DNA from 3 places in the Cytobacillus sp. FSL K6-0265 genome. Region 2 is predicted to be linked to each of the others. Evidence: predicted binding sites of a transcription regulator. Region 2 holds the regulator's gene; each other region holds the start of a gene.
The links. The regulator LexA, encoded in region 2, represses DNA repair genes until DNA is damaged. The targets are predictions, from matches to a motif close to CGAACATATGTTCG.

Region 1: a site for LexA is predicted at 1,409-1,422, ahead of MHH73_RS14655 (Y-family DNA polymerase). Genes of this name have one in related genera too.
Region 3: a site for LexA is predicted at 1,141-1,154, ahead of MHH73_RS07115 (YolD-like family protein). Genes of this name have one in related genera too.

What each region holds. Positions count from the first base shown of each region.
Region 1 covers NZ_JBBOPE010000001.1:2,898,026-2,904,290, reverse strand. Annotated here, with positions in the region: gene MHH73_RS14660 (NADH-dependent flavin oxidoreductase) at 1-954, shown strand, start outside; gene MHH73_RS14655 (Y-family DNA polymerase) at 1,489-2,748, shown strand; gene MHH73_RS14650 (YolD-like family protein) at 2,772-3,101, shown strand; gene MHH73_RS14645 (LysR family transcriptional regulator substrate-binding protein) at 3,119-3,781, opposite strand; gene MHH73_RS14640 (PadR family transcriptional regulator) at 4,123-4,452, shown strand; gene MHH73_RS14635 (DUF1048 domain-containing protein) at 4,449-4,784, shown strand; gene MHH73_RS14630 (iron-sulfur cluster biosynthesis family protein) at 4,909-5,235, shown strand; gene MHH73_RS14625 (DUF2087 domain-containing protein) at 5,322-6,065, shown strand; gene MHH73_RS14620 (GIY-YIG nuclease family protein) at 6,079-6,265, shown strand, end outside.
Region 2 covers NZ_JBBOPE010000001.1:1,954,022-1,960,286, forward strand. Annotated here, with positions in the region: gene MHH73_RS10020 (hypothetical protein) at 1-316, shown strand, start outside; gene MHH73_RS10025 (DUF4257 domain-containing protein) at 1,001-1,285, opposite strand; gene lexA (transcriptional repressor LexA) at 1,481-2,128, opposite strand; gene yneA (cell division suppressor protein YneA) at 2,260-2,592, shown strand; gene MHH73_RS10040 (YneB family resolvase-like protein) at 2,607-3,272, shown strand; gene MHH73_RS10045 (DUF896 domain-containing protein) at 3,745-3,975, shown strand; gene tkt (transketolase) at 4,137-6,134, shown strand.
Region 3 covers NZ_JBBOPE010000001.1:1,370,047-1,376,311, forward strand. Annotated here, with positions in the region: gene MHH73_RS07105 (hypothetical protein) at 1-356, opposite strand, end outside; gene MHH73_RS07110 (hypothetical protein) at 392-775, opposite strand; gene MHH73_RS07115 (YolD-like family protein) at 780-1,109, opposite strand; gene MHH73_RS07120 (LexA family protein) at 1,234-1,455, shown strand; gene MHH73_RS07125 (hypothetical protein) at 1,464-2,009, opposite strand; gene MHH73_RS07130 (helix-turn-helix domain-containing protein) at 2,006-2,212, opposite strand; gene MHH73_RS07135 (hypothetical protein) at 2,370-2,552, shown strand; gene MHH73_RS07140 (FtsK/SpoIIIE domain-containing protein) at 2,727-3,593, shown strand; gene MHH73_RS07145 (replication-relaxation family protein) at 3,553-4,182, shown strand; gene MHH73_RS07150 (helix-turn-helix domain-containing protein) at 4,169-4,975, opposite strand; partial or broken gene MHH73_RS07155 (sporulation protein YhbH) at 5,166-5,324, shown strand; gene MHH73_RS07160 (MBL fold metallo-hydrolase) at 5,576-6,265, shown strand, end outside.

The DNA of each region.
Region 1 (6,265 bases), 940 kb from region 2:
TTAGGTACAGTTATTACTGCTTGCGCCAATGTGACGCCAAATGGTAAAGCTTTTCCTGGTCAACCAGGTATTTACGATGACCAGTTTATTCCGGGTTTAAAAAGACTAGCGGAGACGATTCAACAACAAGGGGCAAAAGCGGTGATACAAATTCATCACGGCGGCATCTCATGTCCTACTGAACTTGTTCCAGGTGGTGATGTCGTATCTGCTTCAGATATAGATCATGACAATCAAAAAGCTCGTGCCCTATCGGCAGGAGAAATTGAAGAAATCATCGAAGCCTTTGGAGAAGCTACAAGAAGAGCGATTGAAGCAGGTTTTGATGGAGTAGAAATTCATGGTGCAAACGGGTATTTAATACAGCAGTTTTATTCCCCGTATACGAATAAACGTGATGATGAATGGGGTGGATCTGTAGAAAATCGGATGAAGTTTCCATTGGCTGTTGCGGAAGCTTGCCAAAGGGCGATTGATAAGCATGCGAAGAGACCATTTATTTTTGGTTATCGCTTTTCACCTGAAGAGCCATCGACACCTGGTTTAACAATGACGGAAACTTTTCAACTAGTGGATGCCTTATCAAATCTTCCTTTCGATTATTTGCACATCTCTCTTATGCATGCACTATCTACTCCTCACCGCGGGGCGGATACAGAGCGCACAAGAATTGAACTGGTGAATGAAGTGATTAATGGTCGCGTTCCTTTAATGGCCGTTGGACAAGTGAATTCACCTGATGAAGCATTAGCCGTTAGAGAACGAAATATCCCACTTATTGCTTTAGGTAGAGAATTGTTAATTTCACCAAGATGGGCTGCATATATTCAAGAAGATCGTCTTGAGGAAATAGAATATGCCCTGAATTTAAAAGAAAGAGATAAATATGACATTCCGAACGGATTATGGGAAGCTATCCTCTCTAGAGAAGGTTGGGTCCCATTTAATCGCTAGGAATCATTAGAAAACATGAAACATGAGCAATTTCTTTGTTCATGTTTTTTTATGTCTTATTTTGGTTATAAAAGCGATTTGCTCGTGCATCGATAGTGAAATCGTCAAAGATGGCAGAGCAAAATCGATTTGCTCGTGCAAGAATAGTGAAATTGCCAAAGATAGCGGCAAAAGAGGTTTTTTCGACTATCCATTAAACATTTCCGTTAAATAATAGGCACGTCAAATAACAGAGGGGAAAACTGGGAACTTTTTTGATTATTGATTTAGGTAAAATATCATAATATGTCGAATATTTATGCATGGGATAATGAAAGGGAGCAGCCTTCTACTTTACAAGAGTTTGTTTTACTTTTAGTCCATCTCAGCTAATGATAGAGCTATTCTTATTCAATCCCAGGTTTTGTCTAGTTAGTCGAATATAAGAAATTCGTCGTAAAATTTCCATTGAAAGGGAACGTATATTCGGTTAATATTATGGGTATAAATAAACAGAACATAAGTTCTTATTTTATGGTGAGAAGAGGCAATCTGATGGTTGATTATAGTGTCATGCCAAAACAACAAATTTTATGTATAGATATGAAGAGCTTCTATGCCAGTTGTTCAGCTGTTATGCGCGGATTAGATCCAATGGAATGTTATCTTGTAGTAGCGGGAAATCATGATCGTAAAGGCAGTGTCATTCTTGCTGCTTCACCGAGAATGAAGAAAGAATTTGGCATAAAAACAGGGTCGCGGCTATTTGAAGTCCCCAATGACCCTCGCATTATTATTGAAGAACCAAAGATGGCTACGTATTTACGTGTCTCCATGGAAATTACTCGTGTATTTCATCGCTATGTACCGAAAGAAGCCGTTCATACTTATAGTGTGGATGAAAGTTTTATTTGTATTGACGGAACAGAACATATATGGGGCGACGCCTATACGATTGCCCAAAAGATAAAAGATGATATCGAAAGGGAATTTCAGCTACCTTCATCTGTCGGGATTGGTCCCAATATGTTAATGGCAAAGCTTTGTCTTGATTTAGAAGCAAAGAAGGCCGGCATTGCTGAGTGGACTTATGAGCAGGTAGAGGAAAAACTTTGGCCGATTTCCCCATTAAGTCAAATGTGGGGTATAGGCAACAGATTGGAAAAAAATTTGAACAGCATGGGGATTTTTACGGTTGGCCAGCTTGCCCATTTTAATCTAACTACACTAGAAAAAAAGTTTGGTATTATGGGCAATCAGCTTTATTATCACGCATGGGGAATAGATTTGTCAGAAATCGGTGCTCCGATTTTACAAGGTCAAATTAGCTTTGGGAAAAGTCAAATCTTGCTTCGAGATTATACCGATAAAGAAGAAATCAAGCATGTTGTTTTAGAAATGTGTGAGGAGGTTGCAAGAAGGGCACGCACACATCGTAAGGCAGGGAGAACCGTTCATTTTGGGCTTGGCTATAGCAAGGATGAGTTTGGTGGTGGATTTTATCGTTCTCGGACAATGGAGGAGCCAACAAATGTAACCATGACTATTTATCATATTTGTTTAGCTTTATTAGATGAACATTATAACGGTAAAACGGTTCGTAAGATTACTATTTCTCTTGGTCAAATAACTGATGATCACGAGTATCAGCTTAGTTTATTTGATCAAAATGGCTTTAACAAGCGCAAGCTCGGCTATACCGTCGATCGCATTCGTGCCCGCTTCGGATCTGCTTCCTTATTGCGAGCGGTTTCTTATACCGACGCAGGTACAGCGAGACATAGAGCCACACTTGTCGGTGGCCATAAAAAATAGTAATGAGAAAGAAGGAATAAATGATGCTTCGTGATCGTGGGAATAAGAAATGGGTATCAATGATGCTACCGGAACATGTCAAGCTTTTAAGAGAGTATGATGAAAGCCACCATAAACAAACTAAGCCTCAGTTAGATGAACAACAATATGAACAGTTCGATGAGATGATTAGCGAGGCCATGGCGTTTCATACTTTGTTAACATTTACCTTGTTCCGTCGAGGAGAACAAGTAGCCATTTCCGGGCGCATTCATTATGTAGATACATTCAAACAATCGCTTCGAGTAGTAAAGGAAGATGACAGTATTGAGATCATTTTCCTACCAGAAATCATTCATATAGAAGAAAGTTAAGTTAACTCTCCTCCATATCAATCGCCAACACTCTGATCGTCAAAATAAGTAAGAGCGATATGTTTAAAAAACCGCACCGAAAATTGATGGAGATCAGTCGCAGCCTGAGAGAAATAACGTCCTTTATGCCAGGCGAGTCCAATATGACGTCGACAACGGGGAGCAGTAATCGGGATTTGCACGGTTTTCGGTAAATTCTCTTGTAATAATGATAACTGTGGGGTAAAAGAAATCCCTAAACCGAGCTCAATCAATCGTAAAATAGCCCCTGCTTCTTCTAATTCAATCGGAGTATGGGGAATGAAGCCTGCTTCAGAGCAAAACTGGTTCGTTAAATCTCTAAAATCATAACCCATCGGACGATTACTAAATACCTCGTTACATACTTCATTTAAATGAACAGAAGATCGGTGGGCGAGCTTGTGATCAGGTGGAACAGATAAAAAGATTTCCTCATCAAGTAAGGTCATCCACTCAATTTCTCTTCCTTCGATGGGCCTCATAGAAATACAAAAATCAATCTCTCCATCCTCTAATTGCTTTTTCATAGCTGCGGCTGAGCCAGTGTACTGTTTAATATGAACATTTGGATGCTCTTTCATGAACTCTCCAATAAAGAAGGGTAAGATATGTGGCAAGGCAATGGAAACAGAAGTGATACGTTGTTGTGTCGTTACCATTTATTTCTGTAATCGCCCAAGTAGGTACAGACTGGAAGTTTCACAACCGCATATGTGGCTGTAGCAACCTTAACCTAGTCGGTTTAGTATTATTTTTAAATAAAAAGAACCAACAAGAAATCCTTTAGAAAGGGTAAGTGGTAACCACCTGAACGTTTTAAAAAAAGTTCAGGTGGTTTTTATTTGTGGAATAAACATTGACAATTAATCTACTTAGTAATATTATATAGTGGTACTTAGTGATACTAAATAGATTGAAATCAATAGAGCTAAATCTGAATACGTTTAGATACACTACTTAGTATTACTATATAGTTAAGAATGAAAGAGGGGTTTAGCGAGTGAAAGGGCTAACTGAATTATTGAAAGGTGTACTAGAAGGGATTGTGCTACAAAAAATAGGGCAGGGGGAGACCTATGGCTATGAGATTACCCAATATTTACAAAACATAGGATTTGAAGATATTGCAGAAGGCACTGTTTACACGGTATTGCTTAGACTTGAAAAAAAGGGGTTGCTACATGTTGAAAAAAGAAAATCGGAGCTCGGTCCATCAAGAAAATTTTATAGGTTAAATGACTTCGGAAAGTGTGAGCTCGATATGTTTTGGGAGAAATGGTTTTTTCTCGCTAGAAAGTTAAATGAATTAAAGGAGAATGATAGCAAATGAAAAACCTATTTGAAAAATTAATTGGTAGTAAAAAGCGATATAACGATTATAAAGCTGAAAAAGAGCAGTTGCCACAAAATTACAAGGACGCCCTTCATGCGTTAGAACAGTATATGTGGAATTTTGCCAAAGGAGAAAATTTTATGGAAGTGTTAGAAAATTTGCTTCAATTATTTAAAGAAAGTTCGATTGAACAACTTCCATTACAGGATATTATGGGGAATGATCCTGTTGAATTTGCAAATGCCATTATGGCGCAATATCCAGAGGAACTTTGGTTTATTAAAAGCCAAGAAAAGCTTCGATTGGATATAGAAAGATTAAATAAATAATATGACCAAGTAGATGAATGGCTTTGGGGGTAGGGGGTTGAGTGGTATATAATGAACTGCAGCTTTTAGTCAATCATTTATCTTGTTATAATCATGGTTAACATAGAAAGAAAGGGCGTTAAAGTTGAAGATAACAATTACACCAAGAGCAGCAATTAAACTAACAGAAAAGTTAAAGAATAAAGATGGCTATTTAAAATTGAAATACGATACTGAAGGATGTGGTTGTGTTGTAAGCGGTGTAAGTGCTTTGTGGCTTGTGAAAGAACTAGAGCCAGATGACCGCGAAGTACAAACAGATTTTATGTCTATTTATATTGAGCCGTCTAAGGAGGTCTTTTTATCAGAAGAGGTAACGATTGATTACCGTGAGCAGGCGAGATGCTTTCAATTAAAAAATAATCATGAATACTTGAATCCGCGTATGGCTTTTATGGATTATACGAAATGAGAAAGAGAAGAACAGCAATCTTCTCTTTTTTTGTTGACTAATTTAGTAAACAAATTTAAAATATGTTTATATATAAGGAGGGTAATATGGATATTCAATCATTAACTGTCACTGAACTAAAGCAAGGATATCAATATCTATCGCAAGAGGCAGTTTTCGTATGTAATTATTGCCAACAGTCTTTTGAAGCGGGGCGGGTGTATCAATTTGCTGAAGAAATGTTTTTAGGAAAACAAGCTGTAGAGTGGCATATAACAGAAGAGCATGGAGGGAATTTCCGGCAGCTGCTTTCAGATGAAAGTAAATATAATACGCTTACAGATAAACAAAAGCAGTTGTTAACCGCTTTTCAATCGGGTAAAAAAGATGCCCAAATTGCAGAAGAGATGAATGTATCTCACTCAACGATTCGCCATCAAAAGTTTTCATTTCGTGAAAAGGCAAAGCAAGCAAAACTATATTTAGCACAATATGAAAATGCATTTCTAGGTCATCTTCAGGAAGAAATCATCCCTATTCATAACGGTGCAACAATGGTCGATGAACGCTACTTTATGACAATAGAAGAACGAGAGCAAATCATAAAAGAAAATTTCGAGAGTCTCCATCCACTCAAGCTAAAACGATTACCGAAAAAAGAGAAAAAGAAAATTGCAATCTTAAGTCGCATCATCAAGGAATTTGTTACTGGGCGCACATACACCGAAGAAGAAATCAAAGAAATATTAGTAGGCATATACAATGATCATGTCACTGTAAGACGCTATTTAATCGATTATGGATATATGAACCGAACACCAGATGGCAAAGCCTATTGGGTAAATGATTAAGGAGGGGATACTATTGAAACCCGATCGTAAGAAAGAATTAAAACAACAATATAAAGAAATGAAAACCTATTATGGTGTGATCAGAATAAAAAACGAAAGCAATGGGAAAAAATTTATCGATGCTGTACCAAATGTAAAAAATCGCTGGCTTACTTCTAAAATGAGCTTAAATGATGGTCGTCATATGAACAAAGAATTAC
Region 2 (6,265 bases):
TTTTTTTGGTAGAAGCCCAAGATATTCAGACTCATACGGATATGACAACAATAATTATGGTTGTGGTAATTACAGCAAAGACGACAATAACGATTGTGGCTGCGATGAGTTTTTTAAGAACATTTCCCGTGGTGAAGATGTGAAGGTTTTTCTTAAAGGTGGCGGCCATGTGTTCGGAGAGTTTATCGATGTTCGTGGAAATTTAGTCTTCTTAGCAAAAGCGGAATGTCATCGTCACGATGATTGTTGTGACAAGAAAGGTCGTGTAAGAATCACTACGATCTGTTGTGATGATATTGTTGCAGTTGAGGTATAAGGCACTGAGGAAAACCCGATAGTTGAGAGTGCTTTTACAGTGTTTTAGCGGAAGTTAATTTATGAGAAAATAACTATTGCGGATACTAAAAAACATCTTTAAAACCAATCTTAACGGTTGCTTCACTTGTAGACAAACTCCTTATATTGAGTTTGTCTACAGTCCTATCTATTAATTAATAGGAAGAAAAACTATAACAATGATGCTAGATAATCGAAATCAATGAGAAATAGTTGCTTGAAGCGATCCTCAACCTGTGGATGACTTGGTTCGTGAAATCAAGATAGCTATTAATTCCTAATAGATGATGAATTGAATATAAAGTGTATGTATTTTGAAGTAGATTGTTCTATTTACCCATCAACTGGATCAAATGAACATTTATTCCATTAAACCATCAGTTTTTCATGAAAAGACATGATGTTTTATCGCCCCATAAAACATCATGTAGAAGGTAGTCAAGTGATTCTAAGATCTGTGTAAGACATACATACTACAATTTAAGAAGCAACTCATCGTAAAACGATGATGTGTTATATCCCTTCATAAATGTGAAATTGAACAGTCTGAGCAGGTATTTCTAGCGCTTAGTTCTTATAATAGTAGGTGAAAAATGAGGTTGTCTAGATATTATTTGTTCTTTTTATATACAACAAAAAACCGTTCATAAGAACGGAATAAAATTTATTCGTGATCTTTTACTTTTAGGGTATCTAATAATTTTAAGATACCCTCTCCTCCCATACCAGAAACGAGAGAGATGATGAAAACAGCAGTGGGGGAATCCGGTGTTGTTGTCACAATGACAAATACGGCCGCCAGTCCTCCTAGTAAGATGTCTTCTAAGAACCCTAAATAAATGAATTTTTTCGTCATCCGTGGCTTGACTAGTTTGCCTAACCTCTGCAAATGCCCTGCAACACCGACAATTCCACCAATCAACGCAGCGAAGAGAATGTTCATTAACATTTTTCCTTCACACTCCTAAAGCCGAGATTTTTTTGCGACCTTAGGTTGATTCTTGGTGTAAATTTCATTATAATATATTTTTGTCTCCATGTAATGATTCTATTTTACTGAATTTTTCAAATTTAATAATTGGATGCGTAACATATAAAGATAATTGCAACGATTAAAAAGGAGTGTCAAAAATGACACTCTTTTTTAATGAATTTGGCGATAAACACCAATAACTTTGCCTAAAATAGATACATTATGCAAAATAATCGGCTCCATAGTAGGGTTTTCTGGTTGTAGGCGAATAAAGTTCTTCTCTTTAAAGAATCGCTTAACCGTGGCCTCGTCATCTTCCGTCATAGCAACGACGATTTCTCCATTATTTGCTGTTTGTTGCTGCTTGACTATGACATAATCACCATCTAATATGCCAGCTTCAATCATACTTTCTCCCATAATTTCAAGCATGAAGATATTTTCGTCACTCGGAGCCATTCTTTCAGGTAAAGGAAAATATTCCTCAACATTCTCAATCGCAGTAATAGGTTGACCAGCAGTAACCTTACCGATAATAGGAACGTTCACTGTTTGCACTTTAGGAATTGGATTGCTCTCTTCTAAATTTAATACTTCAATGGCACGGGGTTTTGTTGGATCTCGACGAATAAGCCCTTTACTCTCTAGTCTGGCTAGATGACCGTGTACGGTTGAACTTGAAGCTAGTCCAACAGCTTCGCCTATTTCCCTAACAGACGGTGGATACCCTTTTTGTTTTACTTCATCCTTTATAAAATTCAATATATCTTGCTGCCTCTTAGATAATTTCACGCTATCACGCACCTTCGTCAATATCATTAAGCTTATTATACCACCAGTAGAAAACAGATACAAACATAAGTTCGAATTTTCTTGTTGACAGAAACAAGTGTTCGCATTATACTAAAATCATCAAATCGAACATATATTCTATTCAGGGGTGACAATTAATGATAAAACAATTGTGGAATTCTTATAGTTATGCTATTATTCTTATCGCTTTTAGTTTCGGTATGGCTTTCCTATTATTTTTGAACACTGGTAATGCAAATCAGGAGGAGTATGTAAAGGTTGAAGTAAAACAAGGGGATTCTTTATGGAAAATTGCGGAGGATTTTAGAGATGCCCATAATATGTCTTCTAAAGATTTTGTTGCTTGGGTAGAAGAATTTAATCATATACATTTAGGTGAAATACATCCTGGTGATACGGTATATCTTCCCATTACAGATGGTGAAATAATATCTGAAACCAATTTAGCTAGTGTGATATTAGAAGACTAAAGGAATGAATGAGAATGAATGTAATTATATATTGTAGGGTGAGCACGACGAAGGATACACAGGAAACGTCCCTTGCTAGACAAGAAGAAGAACTTTTACATTTAGCGAGAATGAAGGATATGATTGTAGTTGAAGTGATACGTGAGAAAGCAAGTGGCTATGATTTAGAAAGAATAGGTGTGCTGCAATTATTAGAGTTACTAAAACAGAAACAAGCGGAGGCTGTTCTTATTCAAGATGAAACCAGGATTGGAAGAGGCAATGCTAAAATCGCCATCTTACATTGTATACTTAAAGAAAATGGGAAGATTTTTACAATTGCCCATAACGGGGAATTGCAACTTTCAGATTCAGATTCTATGGTATTACAGATTGTTAGCATGGTTGAAGAATATCAAAGAAAACTACATAATGTAAAAATTAAAAGAGGGATGCAAAAAGCTGTTCAAAAAGGCTTTCGACCTGAAAAAAATTTAAAAAACCAAGGTAATATAAACGGCAGAGAACGAATAGAAGTACCAATTGAAGAAATAGTAAAATTGAGAAAAAACAACCTTACTTTTGCAGAAATTGCTGCAACGTTAAGAGGCTTTGGTTATAAAGTATCTAAAGCGACCGTTAACCGTAGATATAATGAATATATAGATGAAATAGAGCTGGTGGATCATGAACCATCATGATACAAATCTAATATGTCACTTAATTTGATTGCGCAATATATTTTAAAACTGAAAGACGAAGATATCTTGTTTTGCTCCCAAGAAAAAAGCATACTGAAAGATCCTTCAATTGTTGAGTTCATGCACCATCATTGGAGGGAAATAACGTAAATTGTGAATGGTTATCTGTGCTCCTAAGATTAATCCATGTTTTTTTACATTAAACGATAGTGAAAGTATATTTCCTCATTCCCCTTACTTCCATACGCTTCCTACATTAAATAGATTCATATTTTTCAAAAGAGCACAATGATACATAGCTTTACCAAATCTTAAAGCAATACTTTACCAACGTATTATCGTCTGAAAATTATAGTGAAAAACATGATTGTAAACTGCTTTCTTGTCAAATGCATTCATATTTAGTAATATGGCTATTAAGTATCTTCTCCATATGGTTGAAGACTTTTTGGATGGGAAGGAGTGTAACACAATGATTTCAAAAGAAAAATTAGCGAGAATTAATTCGCTTGCCAAGAAAGCAAAGACGGAAGGTTTATCAGAATTAGAGGCAAAGGAACAATCTAAATTAAGAAAAGAATATTTAGAAAAGTTTAGAGCTTCTATGTTAAATACATTAAAAGGTGTTACTGTTATTGACCCTGAAGGTAATGATGTTACACCAGATAAGTTAAAGCGTGAACAAAATAAACCACTTCACTAAGATTGTGTTTATAAATTTTAAAAGGAAACTGTAACGAGCAGTTTCCTTTGTTGTTGTTGTTTTATATGACAATTATATAATATTTTACCTTTCTGGTTGTAACTGAAGGTGAAAGTCTATTATATTTAATTTGTAGGATATATATTGAAAGGATGTCGTTCATGTTCAACAAAACAGATGCTTTATCAATTAGCGCCATAAGAACATTGTCAATCGATGCAGTCGAGAAGGCAAACTCTGGTCATCCAGGAATGCCAATGGGAGCTGCGCCAATGGCGTATACTTTATGGACAAAGTTTATGAATCATAATCCCAAAAATCCTGATTGGTTTAATCGTGATCGCTTCGTGTTATCTGCAGGTCATGGGTCTATGCTATTGTATAGTCTCCTTCATTTATCGGGATATGATCTTTCTTTAGATGATATTAAGGAATTTCGCCAGTGGGGTAGTAAAACACCAGGACATCCTGAATTTGGCCATACACCAGGTGTAGATGCCACAACAGGTCCATTAGGACAAGGGATTGCCATGGCAGTTGGGATGGCAATGGCAGAAAGCCACCTATCAGCTGAATATAATAAAGATGGCTACAATGTAGTAGACCACTATACATATAGTATATGCGGAGATGGAGACTTAATGGAGGGAGTGTCAGCAGAAGCCGCTTCTCTTGCTGGTCACCTTCAATTAGGAAAGCTGATCGTAATGTATGATTCTAATGATATTTCATTAGACGGAGATTTAGATCAATCATTTTCTGAAAGTGTAGCGGATCGTTTTAAGAGTTATGGCTGGCATTATCTCCGAGTAGAAGATGGAAATAATCTCGATGAAATTGCCCAGGCAATTGACAGCGCTCGTCAAAATACTACACAACCGACATTAATTGAAGTTAAGACGGTAATTGGTTATGGATCCCCGAATAAGGCAGGCTCCTCTGCTTCTCATGGATCACCACTAGGTTCAGCTGAATTAAAATTAACAAAAGATGCTTATGAGTGGACATTTGAAGAAGATTTTCATGTGCCTGAAGAAGTATATGCACACTTCAATCAAAATGTAGCTATTAACGGTGAAAAAGTAGATCGTGAATGGAAAGATCTTTTTGCTGCTTACAAAAAAGATCATCCGGAATTAGCAGAACAGCTAGAAGGTGCAATCAAAGGTGAATTACCAAATGGTTGGGATAAAGATCTTCCTGTTTATGAAGAAGGCAAAAGCTTAGCAACTAGAGCATCTTCAGGGGAAGCTCTCAATGGTATCGCGAAGAACTTACCATCTTTCTTTGGTGGTTCAGCTGACTTAGCGGGCTCGAATAAGACGATGATGAAAGATGCAGAAGACTTCTCAGCAACTAATTATGCTGGTAAAAATATTTGGTTTGGGGTACGAGAATTTGCCATGGGTGCAGCTTTAAATGGTATGGCTTTACACGGTGGTCTAAATGTCTTTGGAGGGACATTCTTTGTATTCTCCGACTACTTAAGACCAGCTATTCGACTTGCAGCATTAATGAAGCTCCCAGTTACTTATGTTTTTACACATGACAGCATTGCTGTAGGTGAAGATGGGCCTACGCATGAACCGGTTGAACAATTAGCAGCGCTTCGTGCCATGCCTAATTTAGCTGTGATTCGCCCAGCTGATGGAAATGAGACTTCAGCTGCCTGGAAGCTAGCGATTGAGTCAAAAGATCAACCAACAGCACTTGTGTTAACTAGGCAAAATATTGCTACACTACCAAACTCAGCAGAGTTAGCCCTTGAAGGAGTAGAAAAAGGTGCTTATGTGATTGCGAAAGCAGAAAAAGAGCAACCAGATGCGCTTCTTTTAGCGACAGGGTCAGAGGTAGAATTAGCGGTGAAGGCTAAAGCTGCGTTAAAAGAAGAAGGCTTTGATGTGGCGGTAATCAGTATGCCGGATTGGAAGAGATTTGATGCTCAATCAAATGAATATAAAGAATCTGTCTTACCTAAAAATGTAACCAAACGTTTAGCCATTGAAATGGCAGCATCATTCGGCTGGCATAAATATGTGGGCCTAGAAGGCGACGTTTTAGGGATTGATCAATTCGGTGCCTCAGCACCAGGAGATATTCTAATAAAAGAGTACGGTTTTACTGTAGAGAATATTGTAAGCAAAGTAAAGAGCTTATAAACATGAGCGAAGAGGGAATTTCCCTCTTCGTTTTTTTTCGACAAAAAAAGTAGAGATTTATAACAAAAAGAGACAGAAAATACTGAAATAAAATTTTATAATAAGAGAAAGACTTGTCTAAAAAGGAGTAA
Region 3 (6,265 bases), 580 kb from region 2:
TTTAATAAATTCATATCTGCTCGAAATGAATGTTCAGCCTCTATTTTGTATACGTCACCGTATGTCTCTCCAAATATATCATCAATTTCGTCTAGACAATCTACTGCAAAGAAAGAAGTAAATCTTGAAGGTTTGCTATTAAAATGGCTCCGACGAACGTATTCATAAAACCATTCAATTTTAGCATCAGGAGAATTTGAATTTAATAGATATGTTCTACCGTGGCTACTAAATCCCTTTGGAAACAAGAAATCGGCATGGTCCTCTAAGTAATTTGTAACACTGTTTAAATTATAGTTTTTTAGAACTTTTCCTTCAATTAGAGAAGAAGTTCTATCCAAATGATAAAAAATCATTATATCAATACCTTTCTGATGGTTAAAGTAATTTGTTAGTCATTAGTTCTATAGATATTCTTAATGTCCTCTTTATTTAAATATAACTCCAACAATTCCTCACATTTATTTCTAATTCTTGGATTAAAATAATTATGCTGCTCATCATAGCCTTTGTAGTGGAACTCATACATAGTAAACGACTCATCGTGTCCAATCTGAGTTACTCTCATATTCCCTTTCCTCATCTTATCTTTAACTTCTTTTAGGTCACTTCGGACTTTCCTTATTGTATTTTCCATCAAGGTAATATAAGGCTGCTTAATCTTAAACGGGGACTTCTCAATGATCTTTAAATCTCTTTCAAGGATAATAATAATCATTGGTAAGTATATTGCTTGCTCTAGCACATCACGATCAGCTTCATTAATCCTAGTCATAAATTTAAATCCTTTCAATCGAAATCACTTCATGAATATGAAACTTCAAAATATTAGATTCAGTTGTCTCTAGATAGATGTACATGTTAATATGATCGATTTTATCAACAATCCCCTCATAAGTTTTTGTGAAGCCATCAATCCATATAGTTAATTTGATTGTAGTTGTATAGTTTAGCGACTCCATAGTTATTATCTGTATATCCTCAAGTTCTTGCTCATCCAATTCTGGCTTCTTCATTTTTTCATATTCAACTGGTATTTGTTTAAGTAATTCGGTGTGTTCGCTCATAAAGAATCCTTGCCATTTCATTTTTCCACGGTCTCGTATCATTTAGAATCACTCCTTATGAACTGATTTTATACAAACATTTGTTCGAAAACAAGTTGAAATAGAACGAATGTTCCTGTAAAATTATGTTTAAAGGAATACAAAAATAAGAAAAAAGGGGTCAATTATGCGTAAACTAACAACTAGACAAAGAGAAGTGTTAGAAACATTAGAAAAATACGTTGCAACAAATCATTATCCACCTACATATAGGGAATTAAGTGAATTAACAGGAATACCTTCTTCCTCCACAATAAGCAGGATATTGCACAGTTTAAGGGATTACGGCTATGTTAGTTGGAATGAGGGTCAACCAAGAACGCTAAGAATAACAAAAACCGCCAGTTAAGAGGCGGTTTAATTGTATCGTTCTTCTTCAAGATTACCTAATGTTTCTTTGATTAATGATTCTTGTTCTTCTAATCTAGTATAAATATCTTCAAAAAGACGTTTGTCGTATAAATTTAAGGCTTCTTCTGTATCGGAGTAAATTGAATCTGCAAGTTCTATGGCTGATTGATTAGATGCCAAAGTCATCTTATACTTTTCCTTTTGTTCCTCATTTAGAAACCCAGTGCTTACATTATTGTGGACGACACTACTAGAATCTGTAATAAATTGAATATCCAATCTCCAGTTATCATCTTGTTCTTGAATATCAGATAACAAAAACTCTAATTCTTCCATATCTTCTTGAATTGTATTCAAGTGTTCAATTGTTGAGACAATAAATTTTTCTTCATATTCCTCCGGATCAATTTCTTCCACACTGTTATATCCTTCATTCTCTTGGGATTCTCCTGAAACTCCTTGAACACTTTCATTTCCCATAGACATATAAGTTCCTATTCCGATAAAGATTAATACGCAAACAAATAGTATGATTTTATAAATATTCTTCAATCCTTTTCTTCCTCCTCAGTTATTAGTTGATCAATGTTTATTCCTAAGATACGAGCGATGGCAGCAGATTGTTTCAAATCTGGTTGAGTTTTATTGTTTACCCATCTAGAAAATGTTTGAATAGTTACTCCGCATTCTGCTGCAATGTACTTATGTTTGACTCCTTTTTTATCGGCCCAATATCCAATTCTGTTATTAAACATATCCATTCACCTTCTTTAAGATACTGATTCTACACCTTTTTGTTAACTCCTGTTAATTAAAATGATAAAAAAAGTTATCAAAAATGTTAATAGACAGGCAAGTTTTTAGGCAGTGGCCCATACACTGTACTAGACACTGACGAAAGGGTGATGACAAATGGACCCGGTGACATTTGGGTTAGTAGCGATTGGAGTAGCTGGAGGTAGCTTGGTAGGGGTAACAATTATGGAGGGTTACGGTATTAAGATTAATCAAACAGCAATTAACTTGGCATTAGAGGTGACTAAATACGGGGGAATGCTCTATCTATTGAAGCACTTGTGGGCAATTTTTATTTGAGCCTCAACGAGAGAAACGAGGAAGAGGAAGAATACGATAAGTATTCTTAGTTGCTCTACAAATGACAAGAAAAATTAACTATGAAACATTGATAAATAAAAAAATGACATGTCACTGACCAGGAGACCCGATGACAAAGTGAGTGACAATGACACTGAATAGGAGAGTGACCTAATGTTAGAGTGGTTTATTCCGCCAGTCCTTGTGACTGCAGCAGCACTAATCCCATACAAAACTCTATCCAACTGGACATATGATAAAAAGAATTTATATGAAAATTCATGGCTCGTGCCAATAGGAAAAAAACGAAAAGTGATCTATCACCATTTTGACCATTATCCGCATTTGCTAGTAGGTGGGGCAACTAGGATGGGAAAAACAATATTTTTGAAAAGCATTTTTTCGTCATTAATACTTGGGAATCCTGACAGAGTGAAAATAATTATATTGGATTTAAAAGGAGGATTAGAGTTTTACAAATACCGCAACCTTCCACAAGTTAAGACTGTGGCAACTAGTTTAATTGACTCATGTAAGGTGCTGGATCATGTTTATAAACTTATCAAATTAGAGGAAGAACGCTATTTAAAGAATAACTGGACTAATGTCGCTGAGACACCAATTAAAGAACGTACATTTATTATTGTGGATGAATCAGCAGAACTTTCACCCAAATTAGTACCTAAAGAATTTAAAAAGCATGCCGAACTCGCACAAATATATCTCAGTGAAATTGCACGTATTGGTGGGGGATTAGGCTTTCGATTAATCTTGGCCACTCAATACCCTTCAAAGGAATCAGTCAGCATGAGCATAAAAATGAACATGATGGCACGTGTTGCGTTTCGGATGCCAGATATGGTAGGTAGTCGTGTAATCCTTGATGAAAAAGGCGCTGAAGAATTAGAACCGATACCAGGCAGGGCCATTTATAAATTAGCCCAATCACATGAGATTCAATGCCCTTATATCAATGACATACAAATAGGAGGTTTTCTGCATGAACTTCAACAAGCAAGAAAAGATTCTGATGACAATTGATAAATTAGGTGCAGTAACAGTTAAGCAACTTCATGATATATTACAACCTGGATCATATCGTCATACCTGTAGGTTAATTAATCAGTTAGAAGAGTATCTTCATGTTGTACGCTCTAATCAAAAAATAGTGTATCTCAATAAAGATGGCCGTAATTTAATTGGCTCTGATAAGGAAGTTAAAAAGTCTGTCTTGTTTGACCACATGCTTTTGTGCAACCAGGCTTATGTCCATTTTAATTGCCCTCTGGATTGGAAAAGGGAATATATTATTGAGACATCACAAGAGCCAGAATATAGTTTTGGAATTCAGATAAAAGGATTAACTGTGGTTAACAAGCAAACACTTATCCCTGACGCTGTATTTAGCCGTAATGGGTATGTTTATTTAATCGAGATAGATAACACCAGGTCTATGCAAGACAACCGTAAAAAGATAAATAAGTATCGAGAGATGTGGCAAGAAATCGGCAAGCATTTTGGGCTGATGCCTAAATTAAGCATTTTTACTTTAAGTGATCAACGGAAACACGAGTTTGAGAAATTATGTACTAAGATGCCAGTAGAGATACTAACCTTTAACGAGACATAAATGCGTCATCAAAATAAAGCTTATCCATAAGATTATTAACAATGCCGTTAAAATAAGCAAATTCCCCTTTAATCATTTTTGCACCAGACTTTATTTTCATTACAAATTCCTTAAATGCTTGTACACCAATTTCAAGCTCTTGATCTTCAGTAAAGGCTCTTAAACCGTTCATATGGTCTACTACTCTATTACATTGTTTAACTACTTTCCAAAATTCTTCAATAGCTTTTGCTTCAGAATAAAAGTACCTTGTTAACTCAGCGAAGCTTTTTGGTACCCAATGAGCAATAAAATTTGCAGATGACAACTTAACGCTGTTATTACGTTTAGTATTATTAATAAGTTGTTTTAAAGAACTAGAAGTTGTTTTAATGGTAGGACACTTCTTGGACTTTTTAGCAGGTTGCTTGTTGGTCACTTCTTCTTTTATAGGCAAAATAATAACTGCATTAGCAGTTTGTAACATGTTCTTTTTACGCTTCATTTCTACCTGGCGGATCATGCCCAAGTCAACTAACTTTTTCATTAATCTTTGTACAGTCTTATAGGATAATTCTAATTTTTTGGCAATCGTATTTTTAGACATATAGCTCACGCCAATTTGCTTGCAGCTATGACGTTTTAAAATCTCTAATAAAGCAATTAGTCTCTTCTGTACGTCAGCTCGCTTAACAGACACAGTTATGAGTTCTCTATATTTACGTACTGCCTTGTTCATTAGTTCTATATCATTAAATGACGCAAGGTTACTATATGATTCTTCTTGTGCAATTACATCAATACGGTTTTTCATTTCCCTGGCTCCTTTGAATACAAAAAAGCAACGGCCATCATCAGACAAACCGTTGCTATGGGACCTGGAATGTAATAAAATACATCTAAAGGTACAGCAAATGTTTGCCTATCGTGAGTAGGCGGACGATGTAAGAGTGTGGGGACACTACTTACATACGCTGTGCTTTTTATTTTGGATATAGGGTATACAGTTAAACCAATATAACCGCCATTCCACTCTTATGTCAGCATACAAAAATATAAAAAATGATTTATTCCGCTATTATATTTTAAAGCAAAAAGTTGATGTGTTTCATGCGATGAAAAGCTTTTTTAAAGAACAAGAGCAGAAGGAAATGTTAGCTTAATATGGCCTGTTCTGAAAGAATCGCAACTAAGTTCTGAAGTGCCACAATTTACTTACGAGCGTTTCGGAGGCAGGTTTTGAAAATGAAGTGAACAAAGTAAAAGTATTTTCTTGGGTGTATCACAGCGATTGATGCTGTGGTTCTTTTTTTGCTCAAGTGACCAGGCACTATGATAATTTGAGCATATTAAGTAGCTCTCTTCATCTACTTATGTCATAATTTTCATAAAGAGCAATATGGAGGGGATTACTTTGCACAAAGTTCGTGATTTAGGAAATGACATTCAACTCATTGATTTAATGGATTTACAAACACCTGAGCGTACGGGGGCGTATATATTAGGTGCTGAAGAATTAACAGTGATTGAAACAAGTGCTAGTCCTTCTATTCCCCATCTTATAGAAGGGTTGCAAGAATTGAACATTAACCTTGAAGACATCAAGCATATTATTGTCACCCATGTACATTTAGACCATGCGGGTGGAGCCGGTTTGTTCTTAGAGCAATGTCCAAAGGCAAAAGTATATGTTCACCCAAGAGGTAAACGGCATTTAGCTGATCCTAGTAAATTAATTGCTGGTGCTAGAATGGTATATGGTGATGAATTTGATCAACTATTTAATCCGATTATGCCAATTGATGAGAAGAGACTAGTCACGATGGAAGAGGGACAATCATTGGATATCGGTGGTCGCTTGTTAACATTTTATGATACTCCTGGACATGCAAAGCACCATTACTCTATCCATGATTCGAAAAGTAATGGCTTTTTTACTGGCGATACGATTGGCGTATTTTATCCGGGCATAGCAAGAAAAGGTTATCCATTAGTACTGCCATCGACGTCTCCTAATCAGTTTGATCCAGAGGCGATGTTATCATCTGTTGAAAAAATCGAATCACTTCAACCACAACATATCTTTTTTGGGCATTATGGTGAA